Regions from separate parts of the Enterobacter sp. C4G1 genome, predicted to be linked through region 1. Evidence: predicted binding sites of a transcription regulator. Region 1 holds the regulator's gene; the other holds the start of a gene.
What was found. The regulator Fur, encoded in region 1, represses iron uptake genes when iron is present. The targets are predictions, from matches to a motif close to ATAATAATGAGAACNACTATCAA.

Region 1 (8,156 bases):
CTTTGGTTTCATTAACCGTCTGCTGATCCCTACGGGCCTGCATCAGGTTCTGAACACCATCGCCTGGTTCCAGATCGGTGAATTCACCAACGCAGCGGGTGCTGTGTTCCACGGTGATATCAACCGCTTCTACGCGGGTGACGGTACCGCAGGTATGTTCATGTCAGGCTTCTTCCCAATCATGATGTTTGGTCTGCCGGGTGCGGCACTGGCGATGTATTTCGCTGCGCCGAAAGAACGTCGTCCAATGGTTGGTGGTATGCTGCTTTCCGTTGCGGTGACTGCATTCCTGACGGGTGTTACTGAGCCGCTGGAATTCCTATTCATGTTCTTGGCTCCGCTGCTGTACCTCCTGCACGCGCTGCTGACGGGGATCAGTCTGTTTGTTGCTACGCTGCTGGGTATTCATGCGGGCTTCTCCTTCTCCGCAGGCGCTATCGACTATGTGTTGATGTACAGCCTGCCGGCAGCCAGTAAGAACGTCTGGATGCTGTTGGTGATGGGGCTGGTCTTCTTCATGATTTACTTCCTGCTGTTCAGCGCGGTTATTCGTATGTTTAACCTGAAGACGCCGGGTCGTGAAGATAAAACCGATGACGTAGTGACTGAAGAAGCGAATAGCAATACTGAAGAAGGCCTGGCTCAGCTGGCGACCAGTTATATCGCCGCTGTAGGCGGTTCCGATAACCTGAAAGCTATTGATGCATGTATTACCCGTCTGCGTCTGACTGTTATTGATGCTACTCGTGTGAATGATGCGGCGTGTAAACGCCTGGGCGCATCTGGTGTGGTGAAACTGAACAAGCAGAGTATCCAGGTTATTGTGGGTGCGAAGGCGGAATCCATCGGCGATGAAATGAAAAAAGTCGTTGCACGTGGTCCGGTAGCCGCAGCGGAAGCGTCAGCTGCTCCAGCTGCAGCGGCGCCAGCAGCGGCAAAACCTCAGGCTGTACCAAATGCAACCACCATTGCTGCACTGGTTTCCCCAGTGACCGGTGAAGTGGTTGCCATTGAGCAGGTTCCTGACGAAGCCTTCGCCAGCAAAGCTGTCGGCGACGGTGTGGCGGTGAAACCAACGGAAAAAACCGTGGTATCTCCGGCAGCCGGTACGATTGTGAAAATCTTCAACACCAACCATGCATTCTGCCTTGAAACTGAAAAAGGCGCGGAAATCGTCGTCCACATGGGCATCGATACCGTTGCGCTGAACGGTAAAGGCTTTACCCGCCTGGTGGAAGAGGGTGCAGAAGTGGTCGCAGGCCAGCCGATTCTGGAAATGGATCTGGACTTCCTGAACGCCAACGCGCGCTCGATGATAAGCCCGGTTGTTTGCAGCAACATCGACGACTTCAGCGGCCTGGTGCTTCAGGCGAAAGGTCAGGTGGTTGCAGGTCAGACACCACTGTATGAGATTAAAGGCAAGTAATCGCTCCTGAGTAGAGTCTGTGCCTTAAGCGGCGGGGGTTATCCTCCGCCGCTTTTTTTTGCAGCATTTGCCCCCATTATTTACGTCCTGGACGTTTTAAAGGGTTGTCACTGCGCCCTGCTTATAAGATCATATGCCGTTATACGTTGTTTACGCTTTGAGGAACCTACGATGAGTGAGGCTGAAGCCCGCCCGAGTAACTTTATCCGTCAGATCATTGATGAAGATCTGGCCAGTGGTAAGCACACCACAATTCATACCCGTTTTCCGCCGGAGCCGAACGGCTACCTGCATATTGGTCATGCGAAATCTATCTGCCTGAACTTTGGCATTGCGCAAGACTATAAAGGGCAGTGCAACCTGCGTTTCGATGACACCAACCCAGTAAAAGAAGACATCGAATACGTTGAGTCCATCAAGAACGACGTGCAATGGCTGGGCTTCAACTGGTCTGGTGATATCTGCTACTCCTCTGACTATTTCGATCAGCTGTTTGCTTACGCAGTAGAGCTTATCAACAAAGGTCTGGCGTATGTCGACGAGCTTTCTGCCGACGAAATCCGTGAATACCGCGGCTCGCTGACCGCTCCGGGTAAAAACAGCCCATACCGCGACCGCAGCGTAGAAGAGAACCTGGCGTTGTTTGAAAAAATGCGTGCTGGTGGTTTCGAAGAAGGCAAAGCCTGTCTGCGCGCCAAAATCGATATGGCGTCACCGTTCATCGTGATGCGCGACCCGGTGCTATACCGCATTAAGTTCGCTGAACACCACCAGACGGGCAACAAGTGGTGCATCTACCCGATGTACGACTTCACCCACTGCATCAGCGATGCGCTGGAAGGGATCACTCACTCACTGTGTACGCTGGAATTCCAGGACAACCGTCGTCTGTACGACTGGGTGCTGGATAACATCACCATTCCTGTGCATCCGCGTCAGTACGAGTTCTCTCGTCTGAATCTGGAATACACCGTGATGTCCAAGCGTAAGCTGAACCTGCTGGTCACCGACAAGCACGTTGAAGGCTGGGATGACCCACGGATGCCGACCATCTCTGGCCTGCGTCGTCGTGGTTACACCTCTGCGTCAATCCGCGAGTTCTGCAAACGTATCGGCGTCACCAAGCAGGATAACACCATTGAGATTGCTTCTCTGGAGTCCTGCATCCGTGAAGATCTGAACGAAAACGCACCACGTGCGATGGCGGTTATCGATCCGGTTAAACTGGTTATCGAAAACTACCCGCAGGGTGAAAGCGAGCTGGTGTCTATGCCTAACCATCCGAGCAAACCGGAAATGGGCAGCCGTGACGTGCCGTTCAGTGCGGATATCTGGATTGACCGTGCTGACTTCCGCGAAGAAGCCAACAAGCAGTACAAGCGTCTGGTGTTAGGTAAAGAGGTGCGTCTGCGTAACGCCTACGTGATCAAAGCTGAGCGCGTAGAGAAAGACGCAGAAGGCAATATCACCACAATCTTCTGTACCTATGATGCAGAAACCCTGAGCAAAGATCCGGCTGATGGCCGTAAAGTGAAAGGCGTTATCCACTGGGTGAGCGCAGCACACGCGCTGCCGGTTGAAATCCGCCTGTACGACCGTCTGTTCAGCGTACCTAACCCAGGTGCTGCGGATGACTTCCTGGCTACCATCAACCAGGAATCTCTGGTTATCAAGCAGGGCTTTGCTGAACCTTCACTGAAAGATGCTGAAATCAGTAAAGCGTACCAGTTTGAGCGTGAAGGTTACTTCTGCCTGGACAGCCGTTACAGCACCGCAGAAAAACTGGTATTTAACCGTACTGTGGGTCTGCGTGATACCTGGGCTAAAGTCGGCGAATAATAACGCTTGCCTGGTCAATGAGAAACAAACGCCGCTTATTGCGGCGTTTTTTTTATTTAATGATCATGCCATTAACGGCATGGCAAAAGCGATATTGAGAAATATACAGGTCAATGAGCTGCTACTTATTTTTCTCAAAAAAAGTTTGTGAATTTACGGAAAGACAAAACAGGTGAAAATAAGTGCAAACCTCTGTTATTACCCTCTGAATTTAATCGCTTTCCCCCGTAAAACCTCGCTTCGCGCGAAGTGTTACAAATCGCTACCAATTATGTGCACTTCGTCATAATCCTGACTTTTGCCCGCTAAAAAGCATTGATAATTCGCGTCGCGAAAAATAACCTAAAGACGGTAGTTAATTCGAGGGTATTTCTAACTACCCCTGACCATTTGGTCTTTTATATTTTTCGCCGTTTTAGGCGTTTTAATTCGTCAAAGAGGAATAATCTATGCGTACGTTCAGTGGCAAACGTAGTGCGCTGGCGCTGGCTATTGCCGGTGTGACAGCAATGTCGGGCCTGGTTGTCGCTCCAGAAGCTAAAGCGGCAGGTTTCATTGATGATTCTACGCTCACGGGCGGTATCTATTACTGGCAGCGTGAACGTGACCGTAAAGACGTCACCGAAGACAAATACAAAACCAACCTTTCTCACTCCACCTGGAACGCCAACCTGGATTTCCAGTCGGGTTACGCCGCCGATTTGTTCGGCCTGGATATTGCGGCATTCACTGCAATAGAAATGGCGGAAAATGGCGACAGTGGTCACCCGAACGAAATTGCATTCTCTTCCAGCAACAAAGCGTATAAAGAAGACTGGTCAGGAGATAAGAGCGGAGTCAGCCTGTATAAGGCCGCTGCGAAATTTAAATATGGCCCGGTATGGGCACGTGCGGGTTATATCCAGCCAACCGGACAAACGCTGTTAGCGCCACACTGGAGCTTTATGCCAGGTACTTATCAGGGTGCAGAAGCTGGCGCGAATTTTGACTACGGCGATGCGGGCGCACTGAGCTTCTCGTATATGTGGACCAACGAGTATAAAGCGCCGTGGCATATTGAGATGGATAAGTTTTACCAGAACGATAAAAAAACCAAAGTTGATTATCTTCACTCGCTGGGTGCGAAGTACGATTTCAAAAACGACCTGGTTCTTGAAGCCGCATTTGGTCAGGCTGAAGGCTATATCGACCAGTATTTTGCCAAAGCAAGCTACAAGTTTGATATTGCGGGCAGCCCGTTGAGCACCAGCTATCAGTTCTACGGTACGCGCGACAAAGCCAGCAGCGGTACGGTAAACGATATATACGACGGCACGGCGTGGTTGCAGGCTTTAACCTTCGGCTACAAAGTGGGCCAGGTCGATTTACGTCTTGAAGGGACATGGGTGAAGGCTGAAGGCCAGCAGGGTTACTTCCTGCAACGTATGACCCCAACCTATGCGTCCTCTAATGGTCGTCTGGATATCTGGTGGGATAACCGTTCAGACTTCAACGCCGATGGCGAAAAAGCCGTCTTCTTCGGTGCCATGTATGACCTGAAAAACTGGAATCTGCCGGGCTGGGCGGTGGGGGCTTCCTACGCTTACGCATGGGATGCAAAACCTGGCGATATGGCCACACCAGACGCGTACTACGACCCGAACTATCGTCTGAAAGAGTCCTCTTACAGCCTGGATGCGATTTACACCCTTCAGGATGGTCGCGCGAAAGGCACGATGTTCAAACTGCACTTCACTCAATACGACAACCACTCCGATATCCCAAGTTACGCGGGCGGTTACGGCAACATCTTCCAGGATGAACGTGACGTGAAATTCATGGTGATTGCCCCGTTCACAATCTTCTGATGAACAGACCGGCGGGTTAAGTTCCGCCGGAATGGAGACTGAAAATGATGAAAAAAATCATAATCGTCGCGATGCTGGCATCGGGGCTGGTGGCTTGTGCGCAGACTCAGGCACCAAAAGAGGACTCACGTCTGAAAGAGGCTTACAGCGCCTGTATTAATACAGCTGAAGGCTCGCCAGAGAAAATCGAAGCCTGCCAGAGCGTGCTTAATGTGCTGAAGAAAGAGAAGGCGCATGAGCAGTTCGCAACTCAGGAAAACGTCCGCGTGATGGATTACCAGGCCTGTATCCAGGCGCGTAAAACCGGAAACGATCAGGAAGTGGCGAAGCGTTGCGATCAGATCTGGAAAGAGATCCGTAGTAATAACAGTAATTAACTCGCTGTTATCATGCCCGGTGGCGCTACGCTTACCGGGCTTTTTTTATGCCAAATAACTGGCAAAAAAAAGCCAACCTTTCGGCTGGCTCAGAGTATGAAAAGAGTACTTACTTCGCGTCGTGCGCGTGATCATTTTCGCGGCAATCGCCTTCCGCACAGTGGCCGTACAGGTACAGGCTGTGGTTGGTCAGACGGATGCCATGACGGGCCGCGATTTCACGCTGGCGCGCTTCGATAGAGTCATCACTAAATTCAATGACCTTGCCACAGTCGAGGCAGATCAGGTGATCGTGATGGTGTTGCTGAGTCAGTTCGAAAACAGATTTACCGCCTTCGAAGTTATGACGGGTAACAATGCCCGCGTCATCAAACTGGTTCAGCACGCGATAAACGGTCGCCAGCCCAATTTCTTCACCCATGTCGATAAGACGCTTATAAAGGTCTTCCGCACTGACATGGTGATTGTCTGGTCCCTGAAGCACTTCAAGGATTTTTAACCGAGGAAGCGTAACTTTCAGGCCAGCCTTCTTTAATGCGGTGTTGTTGTCAGTCATGCGGAATCTGTCCTGTTGCTAAACGATTCACTTCTAAGGAAGAAGTGACAGAGAATGCACTTGGGATAATGCGTATCATTATAGAACTGCCATGTCTAAATGAAAACTGCAAGTCTCAAGCAAAGTATGCTTATAAAAACGTGGTATCACCAACAAACTTGTTCGATGGCACCCACGTATTACCAGGGGGATATTGTACAGGTCTGAACGAAAAAGTTAAAAGTTTGTAGCAATTAATTTAATCGGTTTGACCCGGTCAAGCGGGCGCAACCGAAGTTGCGCCGCTCATTATCAGGCGTTAAGGATGTCGTCCAGGTTCAGTTCTTCGCGGACCTGTTTAACCCATTTTTCAACGCGTTCTGCAGTCAGTTCTGGCTGGCGGTCTTCATCGATGGCCAGACCCACAAAGTGATCGTCGTCGGCCAGGCCTTTAGAGGCTTCGAAGTGGTAACCCGCTGTCGGCCAGTGACCCACGATAGCTGCGCCGCGTGGTTCAATGATGTCGCGGATGGTGCCCAGCGCGTCACAGAAATATTCTGCGTAATCTTCCTGATCGCCACAACCGAACAGCGCAACCAGCTTACCGTTGAAATCAACCTCTTCCAGAGTCGGGAAGAAATCGTCCCAGTCGCACTGCGCTTCGCCGTAGTACCAGGTTGGAATACCCAGCAGCAGGATGTCATAGCCTTCGAGATCTTCTTTGCTGCTCTTGGCAATGTCATGCACATCGGCAACATCTTTACCGAGCTGTTTTTGAATGTTTTTTGCGATATTTTCGGTATTGCCGGTATCACTGCCGAAGAAAATGCCGATGATTGCCATGAGTAAAATAACCTCTTGAAACTTAATGGTATGGTGGCGCAATTTGTCCACGGATAAGGGCAATAATAGCAGAACAGACAACCCTGCGGAAACAGCTATCGCGCAGGACTGCACTCTGTGCTACATGAAAAGGGTGAGAAAGGGAGTTTTCTGACTTATGCCTTGCTGTGCAATTTTTCGAGTTGCGCGATCAACATCTCTTCAATCAGCTCGCTGCGGCTGATGTCGCGGGCGCTGGCAAGCTCGTTGAGTGCATCAACGGCATCGGCGTTGAGTTTCAGTTCGACACGCTTAAGCCCACGATTTTTATCGCGTTTAAGCTGGTTGCGTTTATTAATACGCAGCTGTTCATCGCGCGAAAGCGGATTTGTCTTGGGTCGTCCCGGGCGACGCTCATTCGCGAACAGATCTATTGTCGTACGGTCCGTTTGTTCTTTGGCCATGATTTTGAGACTTCGGGGGAAAACAAGCCGCCCTGCTATTGCCCGGGCGATAAGCGCGCCATCATACATCACCCACATCGGCACGCCAACGACTGGAAGCCCGCAGGCTTCCAGTCGCTGTCTTTTTAATCAATTCGTAGTATCAGAGAGATAGCGGCGGATCGCGCGAAGCACGGCTTCTGGTTTTTCAGCATGAACCCAGTGTCCGGCTCCGGCGATAACATGCGCGCGGGCTTCGGGGAACTGTCTGATCAATTCATCGCGACAGGCTTCGGTGACATACGGCGAATTGCCGCCGCGCACAAAGAGGGTAGGGTGTTGCCAGGCCGCAACCGGCTCCCAGCCGACAATTTCTGAGTATTGATCCCACAGCACCGGCACGTTGAAGCGCCACTGGCCGTCGACAAACGATTTCAGCAGAAACTGCACCACACCTTCTTCATTAAGATGGTCGCGCATGATGGCTGCGGCCTGCTGGCGGGTGGAAACACCGGCGTCTGTCACTGCATTAATAGCGGCAAAGATCTCATCGTGGCGACGCACGTCATAATCCACGGGCGCTACGTCTATTACGACCAGGCCGTTAATGTGCTCCGGCGCAAGTGCGGTCAGGGCCATAACGGCTTTGCCTCCCATTGAATGCCCAATCAGCGTCACCTTTTCGAGGTTGTTCGCCTTAAGCGTATCCAGAAGATCCTGCGCCATTGCGGCGTAAGTCATCTCTGGCGAGCGCCCTGAAAGACCATGGTTACGCATATCTACCTGCAAAATATCGTGATCGCTAACCAGATCCCGCGCCAGCACACCCAGGTTATCCAGGCTGCCAAAAAGACCGTGAACCAGTAC
Region 2 (8,156 bases), 2.1 Mb from region 1:
ATGGTCGAAAAAACAAAAGAAATAAATGAGGCCGGCAATAAAATTTGGCTTAATTTAATTACCCGCGAAAAAAACAACCCTATTTTTTATAACCTCGGGGATGATTAACGTGAAAGGTATTGAAGATAATAATGTTTATTTGACTTTAGATGACAAAAAAAGTGATGAGTTTATCTTAGAGCAAAATCTCGAGGCGTTGAGAAACACAAAAAATGTGGAAATGACGCGCATTACGCAAGATCTGATTTCAATACCCGCCACGCTGGTGCGCCTGAAATGGCAAAACCGCCGCGAGATTTATGCGCTCCAGGTTAAAGAAGAAATTTACGGCGCAGTGATGAATGCGCTGATTGAGCAACGACCAGAGCTTAAAGAGAAGATCCTCGGGCGTCTGGAAGCCAACTACCAGTACCTGCTGACCAGAGAAACGGCCACCCTACGTTTGACCCGCAAACTCTCCGACGGCGAATACCGCACGTCGAATGTCACTTATGTTGCGCTGAATGAAGACGCGCTGGCATCCAAAACCAACGCGCCCGCTGACCCGCAAAGCTAATCAAATCTAAATACCGCTATCGCCTCTTTTAGCTGCCCGGTCTGCTGCTGTTGTTGCTCGGCAACCTGTATCGTCTGCGCGACATGACGCACATTCTCCTGCACGCTGGCATCAATACTGGCAATACTGCCGTTCATTTGCGCGATGCTGGACCGTTGATCCTCACTCATCTGCGAAAGCTCCTCCAGCAGCGAGCGCAATCCGTCGATACTCTCGATAATCGATTTCATCGTCTGTCCGGCGTGCTCTACGTGCTCGACACCCTGCTGCGTGGTCGTCTGAGAGGTGGTCAGCAGCTGACGGATCTCTTTTGCAGCCCCTTCACTGCGCTGGGCTAACATACGAACCTCGGAGGCTACCACGGCGAACCCTTTTCCGTGTTCCCCTGCTCTTGCCGCCTCGACAGAAGCATTCAGCGACAGAATATTCGTCTGGAATGCGATTCCGTCAATCAGCTCAAGAATGGTGTAAATACGTTGGGACTCTTCGCGGATCTGATCCATGGCCGCGATGGCCCGGCTAACGTTCTCGCCACCCTGTTCTGCCACCTCACTGGCGCTAAGCGCCATCTCCCGCACCTGAATGGCCTTGTGGCTGGTCTGGGTCGCCACGTTACTGAGATGCTCCATTGCACTGGCCGCCGTCGCAAGCGATGACGCCTGATGATCGGTTCGCTCTGAGAGCGCGCTGTTACGTTGCCGCAGTGCCCGGGAGGCCTCCAGCAGTTGTCCGATATTGGCGCTCACCTGCTCAAGCGTGGAACGCATTGTGCCGAGCGTCAGGCTAAAGGTGCGGGCGAAAGAGGAGTCAGCAGGTTCGCTATCAACGGCCAGCGTCAGATAGCCTGGCTCGCGGTTAATCACCCCCGCGAGCCTCGCCACCTCGCTGGCCGAGCGGGCATCCTGCTCCATACGTACCGCCAGCAGGAGAAGAATGGCCGTCTGTACCACTACAAACAGGCCGTGGAAGACCACCATATGAAAACCGGTGTGCATAAAGACCACCACGTCGAACAACGCATTTTCCTGGAGATAATTAAACACCAGGTGGTGCAGCGCGATGACCGTAGCGCCCATCACCAGCGGACGCCAGTCACGCCAGGCCAGCAGTGCCGAAAGCAGGACAAAAACAGAGAAGTGGTACTCCGTCTCCCCTTCGCCAAGATGGATAAGCAGCGCGGAAAACGCCATCAGTACGAAAGCAAAGCTCAGGCGCAACAGCAGCGAGCCGGGGCAAAGCATCGCCAGCAGCGTTGAGAAACAGCTCAGCAGGGTACTGATAATCGCCCCCTGCGCCATATTGTCGTTCATATATCCCACGCACAGCGAAACGCCCCACATGGCCCAGATAAGCACCAGCATTAAGCGGTCAGCACGTTGTCGTATTGCAGATAAAGAGATGAGGTCGCGTTGAGGTGCGTGCGGGTGCAGCCATGTCGTCATCGCCATAGGGAGTCTCTTGCTGTGCAGGTGAAATAAGCCCTTCAAAAGAAGGTATTTTTTATTATCTGTTTTAAGCGTAGTGGGTATATCCCACGCTGCCATTTCAGCAAAAAGATATATTTTAATGACGCAGCCGAATACTGATATTTTCTTAACTATCAATAGATTATTAACTATGGCTTTATTGATAAATAAATATGAAGAGTGGGGATATACAGCAGAAAAAAAGCTGGCTTTCGCCAGCTCTCTTTTATTTAACGGCGGCTTTTTCTTCGCCAACCAGGCCAATCTTCAGGTAACCCGCCTGATGCAGCGTGTCCATTACCTTCATCATGGTTTCGTAATCAACCGTTTTATCCGCACGGAAGAAGACGGTGGTGTCCTTCTTCCCGCCCGTAAGCTGCTCCAGTGCCGGGATAACTGATTCATCCGTCACCGGGTCATTGCCCAGGAACATGGATTTATCGGCCTTCACCGACAGATAGATAGGCTTTTCCGGGCGCGGCTGCGGCTGGCTGGAAGAGGCTGGCAGATTCACCTTCACGTCAACCGTCGCCAGAGGCGCCGCCACCATGAAGATAATCAACAGAACCAGCATGACGTCGATAAACGGCGTCACGTTGATTTCATGCATTTCGCCGTTATCGTCCAGATTTTCATTAAGACGCATTGCCATAGCTAATCAACCTGCACGCAGTTTCGACGCCGCGTGTACCGGTTTAACGGAGCTGGCGTCAAGGTCAAGGTCACGGCTTTGCAGCAGCAGAACCTGCGCTGCCACGTCGCCCAGAGTGGCTTTGTAGCTGCCAATCATACGCGCGAAGACGTTATAGATAACCACCGCAGGAATTGCCGCAACCAGACCGATTGCCGTTGCCAGCAGGGCTTCTGCGATACCAGGCGCCACAACCGCCAGGTTAGTGGTTTGCGTCTGGGCAATACCAATGAAGCTGTTCATGATGCCCCACACCGTACCGAACAGACCCACGAACGGGGAAATCGCACCGATAGTCGCCAGAAAACCATTACCGCGGCCCATATGACGGCCAACAGCGGCAACGCGACGCTCCAGGCGGAAGCCGGTACGTTCTTTAATGCCTTCGTTATCTTCACTGCCTGCGGAGAGTTCCAGCTCGTTCTGAGCTTCGTTCACTAACAGAGTGCTCAGGCTTTTGGCGTGGAAGGAAGAGGTCATATCAGAAGCCTGATCCAGAGAGCGGGCCTCTGCCAGTTGCTGCTGTTCGCGCTTGAGGCGACGCTTCTGCGAAATGAGCTCAACGCTCTTACTGAAGAAAATAGCCCAGGTGACAACGGACGCCAGAATCAGGCCGATCATCACAATCTTAACCACGATGTCAGCATGATGATACATGCCCCAGACGGAAAGATCCGTCTGCATCAAATTATTACCCACACTGTATCTCCAGGACGCAAATCACAAAATCTGAGCGTAATAATATCAAAACGCCGTCGAATTGATAGTAGTTCTCATTAGTATTTACATATTGCCGTAATTTTCGCTCACTTTCCTTGCGCTTACGCAGTAAAAATTTCTTATGCGTATTTTTCATAAAATTTTCTGCTTATTCGATAAGCATCCGGGTGCACATTTTTTCAATCGTGGTAGTCTGGACGTCCAGACGTATAAAACAGGGTTGGCGAACATGACTAAGAAGCAGCTTGATACCACGCTTGTGCAGGCAGGACGCAGCAAGAAATACACACTGGGATCGGTGAACAGCGTGATTCAGCGGGCCTCTTCACTGGTATTTGATACCGTTGAAGACAAAAAAATCGCAACGCGTAACCGTGCCAAAGGCGGGCTGTTTTACGGTCGTCGCGGAACGCTGACCCATTTTTCACTTCAGGAAGCCATGTGCGAACTGGAAGGCGGCGCGGGCTGCGCCCTGTTCCCGTGCGGGGCTGCGGCAGTTGCCAATACCATTCTGGCGTTTGTGGAACAGGGCGACCACATTCTGATGACCAACACCGCCTATGAACCAAGCCAGGATTTCTGCACCAAAATTCTCAGCAAGCTCGGCGTCACCACCGGCTGGTTTGATCCGCTGATTGGTGAAGGTATCGCCGAGCTTATTCAGCCAAACACGCGCATCGTGTTTCTGGAATCCCCGGGCTCTATCACCATGGAAGTGCATGACGTGCCCGCCATTGTGAAAGCCGTGCGCAGCAAAGCGCCGGAAGCCATCATCATGATCGACAACACCTGGGCGGCAGGCGTGCTGTTTAAGGCGCTGGATTTCGACATTGATATCTCTATTCAGGCAGCAACCAAATACCTGATTGGCCACTCCGATGGCATGATTGGCACCGCCGTGTCCAATGCCCGCTGCTGGGATCAACTGCGCGAAAATGCCTACCTGATGGGACAAATGGTTGATGCCGATACGGCCTACATGACCAGCCGCGGGATCCGTACGCTGGGCGTGCGCCTGCGTCAGCATCACGAGAGCAGCCTGAAAATCGCTGAATGGCTGGCGCAGCACCCGCAGGTTGAACGCGTGAACCATCCTGCCCTACCGGGCAGCAAAGGTCATGAGTTCTGGCAACGTGACTTTACAGGCAGCAGCGGTTTGTTCTCATTTGTTCTTAAAAAACGGCTGAATAACGATGAGCTGGCGAGCTATCTGGATAATTTTACCCTCTTCAGCATGGCCTACTCCTGGGGCGGCTTTGAATCCCTGATCCTGCCAAACCAGCCAGAGCAGATAGCAGACCTGCGCCCGGGCGGCGAGGTGGACTTCAGCGGAACCCTGATCCGCCTGCATATCGGTTTAGAAAATGTGGACGATTTAATTGCGGATTTAGCGGCAGGGTTTGAGCGTATCGTGTAGAGTGCTGGCTGAAAATGTACTCCTGGACTCTTTTGTGAACACCGCCACCAGAAAAGTCTGCATTAGTTGCGCCCGCGATCAAACCCTGCGGGCAAATCAGGGTGTACAATAGCGCTATATCTGCTGTTCCACAGGAAAGTCCATGGCTGTTATTCAAGATATTATCGCGGCACTCTGGCAACACGATTTTGCCGCACTGGCGGACCCACATGTCGTGGGTGTTGTCTATTTCGTGATGTTCGCGACCCTGTTTCTGGAAAATGGATTACTGCCAGCCTCATTTTTGCCCGGTGACAGCCTGCTTCTGCTGGCCGGCGCATTAATCGGAAAGGGTGTGATGGACTTTACCCCGACGATGGTCATTCTCACCTCTGCCGCCAGCCTGGGCTGCTGGTTAAGCTATTTACAGGGCCGCTGGCTCGGGAATACGCGCATGGTGAAGAGCTGGCTTTCGCAGTTACCCCATAAATATCATCAACGTGCGACCTGCATGTTTGACCGGCACGGCCTGCTCGCGCTGCTCGCCGGGCGCTTCCTGGCGTTTGTCCGCACGCTGCTGCCGACGATGGCCGGTATCTCTGGCCTCTCGAATCGCCGCTTCCAGTTCTTCAACTGGCTGAGTGGGCTGCTGTGGGTCGGCGTGGTGACCTCACTCGGCTATGCGCTGAACATGATCCCGTTTGTGAAACACCATGAAGATCAGGTGATGACCTTCCTGATGATCCTGCCGATGTTCCTGCTGGTAGCAGGCCTGGTGGGAACTATTGCAGTAGTGATTAAGAAGAAGTATTGCAGCGCGTGATAAAAAATTGCCGGGTGGCGGCTACGCCTTACCCGGCTTACATTTCCCGTCAGGCTCCCTGCATCATTCTGATGCGTGAAGCATCTTCCCCCGGCGTCACGCCGAAGTAGCGCTTAAACTCCCGACTGAACTGCGACGCACTTTCATAGCCTACCCGCATTGCCGCCGCGCTGGCCTTCATGCCGTCGTGGATCATCATCATGCGCGCTTTATGCAGCCGGTATGTTTTCAGGTATTGCAGCGGCGAGGTGCTGGTCACTGATTTAAAATTATGGTGAAACGCCGAGACACTCATGTTCGCTTCCGCCGCCAGCTGGTCAACGCTGAGGTTTTCCGTGTACTGGCTTTCTATGCGCTTGAGCACGCGGCTTATCAGGCTAAAGTGCGTCTGGCGGCTCACCAGCGCCAGCAGCGCCCCGCCACCCGGCCCCAGCAGCACGTGGTAGAGAATTTCACGGATAATCTGTTTGCCCAGAATGCGGGCATCAAGCGGCCTCGCCATCACATCCAGCAAGCGTTCAATGGCACAGAGGATCTCTTCCGATAACGTGGCCGAGTTAATCGCGCTTGCTGCCATCGACGGCTGGAACAGCTCGTCCTCGCCGATCTCCATCAGCAGCTCCTGCAACTGAAGGATATCGACATTTAAACGAATACCGGCCAGCGGAACGGCTTCTGTCGCAAAGGTTTCACATTCAAAGGGTAAAGGTACTGTCAGGAGCAGATATTCATTGGTGTCATAACGGAACACGCGCTCATTGATATAGCCAATTTTATGGCCAGAGAAGAGAAAAACGATGCCCGGCTGGTACATCACCGGCGTACGCGTACCCGGCTGGGTCCCGTAGAGCAGGCGAATATCCGGCAGCAGCTCACCACTATTATTATCTTTATCTATCAGATGTTTAATCTGAGAGGTTAACTGAAGGCAAATTTCTTCGCGGTTCATTCTTAGTTACTCCGGGTACGGTTTCCGACCTTAACAGTGTGCGCAGTTTTTTGCTGTTTCTCCAGCGCTCTGTAGAAATGGGCAAGACATCGGCAGGAATGTGCATTGAGAGGATGGCGCGAGCCCGCCACAATGTGCAGCATCAGGTAGCCATCGCGCCACCACGATTTTTCACCCACGATAGGGAACGAGCAATGAACAATTTTAATCTCCACACCCCAACCCGCATTCTGTTTGGTAAAGGCGCTATCGCCGACCTGCGTGCACAAATCCCGGCTGACGCCCGCGTACTCATTACCTACGGCGGCGGTAGCGTGAAAAAAACCGGCGTGCTGGATCAGGTGTACAGCGCCCTGGAAGGTCTGGACGTGCGTGAGTTTGGCGGTATTGAGCCAAACCCATCTTATGAAACTCTGATGAACGCGGTCAAAATTGCCCGCGAAGAGAACATCACCTTCCTGCTGGCTGTTGGCGGCGGCTCCGTACTGGACGGTACTAAGTTCATCGCTGCTGCGGCGCATTACGCAGACGGCGTTGATCCGTGGCATATCCTGGAAACCCGTGGCAGCGACGTGAAAAGCGCGATCCCAATGGGCTCGGTCCTGACCCTGCCTGCTACCGGCTCTGAATCCAACAAAGGTGCCGTTATCTCCCGTAAAACCACGGGCGACAAACAGGCCTTTATGAACGATCACGTACAGCCTGTGTTCGCAATCCTCGACCCGGTTTACACCTACACCCTGCCTGCTCGCCAGGTGGCTAACGGTGTCGTGGATGCATTCGTTCACACCGTTGAACAGTATGTGACTTATCCGGTTGACGGCAAAATTCAGGATCGCTTCGCGGAAGGTATTCTGCTGACGCTGGTAGAAGATGGCCCGAAAGCGCTGAAAGAGCCTGAAAACTACAACGTGCGTGCCAACGTAATGTGGGCCGCGACTCAGGCGCTGAACGGCCTGATCGGTGCGGGTGTTCCGCAGGACTGGGCAACGCACATGCTGGGCCACGAACTGACGGCAATGCATGGTCTGGATCACGCTCAGACGCTGGCGGTTGTGTTGCCTGCACTGTGGAACGAAAAACGTGATACCAAGCGCGCCAAACTGCTGCAATACGCTGAGCGCGTGTGGAATATCACCGAAGGCTCAGAAGATGCACGTATCGATGCCGCAATCGAAGCAACCCGCAACTTCTTTGAAGTGCTGGGTGTTCCGACACGTCTTTCTGGTTACGGCCTGGATGGTAGCTCCATCCCTGCCCTGCTGGCAAAACTGGAAGAACACGGCATGACACAACTGGGCGAACATGGCGACATCACGCTGGACGTGAGCCGTCGTATCTACGAAGCGGCGCGCTAAGCGTTTTTATCATCCCGCCTTTCGTTTTTTGACATTTCGTCCAGACTTAATGCACACACGCCATCGGGGGTTCGCCCCCGATGGATGAGCAAATGAAGGAGGAAAAATGGCAAACCAAACCGTAATCAAGCTTCAGGACGGCAACGTGATGCCCCAGCTGGGGCTCGGTGTATGGAAAGCCGGTAACGACGAGGTCG

Region 2: a site for Fur is predicted at 3,474-3,496, ahead of exbB (tol-pal system-associated acyl-CoA thioesterase). Genes of this name have one in related genera too.

The regions. Positions count from the first base shown of each region.
Region 1 covers NZ_JBQVVV010000001.1:2,391,720-2,399,875, forward strand. Annotated here, with positions in the region: gene nagE (PTS N-acetyl glucosamine transporter subunit IIABC) at 1-1,426, shown strand, start outside; gene glnS (glutamine--tRNA ligase) at 1,598-3,265, shown strand; gene chiP (chitoporin ChiP) at 3,715-5,112, shown strand; gene chiQ (ChiQ/YbfN family lipoprotein) at 5,160-5,489, shown strand; gene fur (ferric iron uptake transcriptional regulator) at 5,599-6,045, opposite strand; gene ACT9TW_RS11515 (ryhB-regulated fur leader peptide) at 6,038-6,124, opposite strand; gene fldA (flavodoxin FldA) at 6,337-6,867, opposite strand; gene ybfE (LexA regulated protein) at 7,023-7,310, opposite strand; gene ybfF (esterase) at 7,440-8,156, opposite strand, start outside.
Region 2 covers NZ_JBQVVV010000001.1:267,188-275,343, forward strand. Annotated here, with positions in the region: gene ACT9TW_RS01300 (hypothetical protein) at 1-108, shown strand, start outside; gene ACT9TW_RS01305 (cytoplasmic protein) at 101-556, shown strand; gene ACT9TW_RS01310 (methyl-accepting chemotaxis protein) at 553-2,004, opposite strand; gene exbD (TonB system transport protein ExbD) at 2,249-2,674, opposite strand; gene exbB (tol-pal system-associated acyl-CoA thioesterase) at 2,681-3,412, opposite strand; gene metC (cystathionine beta-lyase) at 3,663-4,850, shown strand; gene yghB (DedA family general envelope maintenance protein YghB) at 4,993-5,652, shown strand; gene ACT9TW_RS01335 (AraC family transcriptional regulator) at 5,702-6,601, opposite strand; gene yqhD (alcohol dehydrogenase) at 6,796-7,959, shown strand; gene dkgA (2,5-didehydrogluconate reductase DkgA) at 8,066-8,156, shown strand, end outside.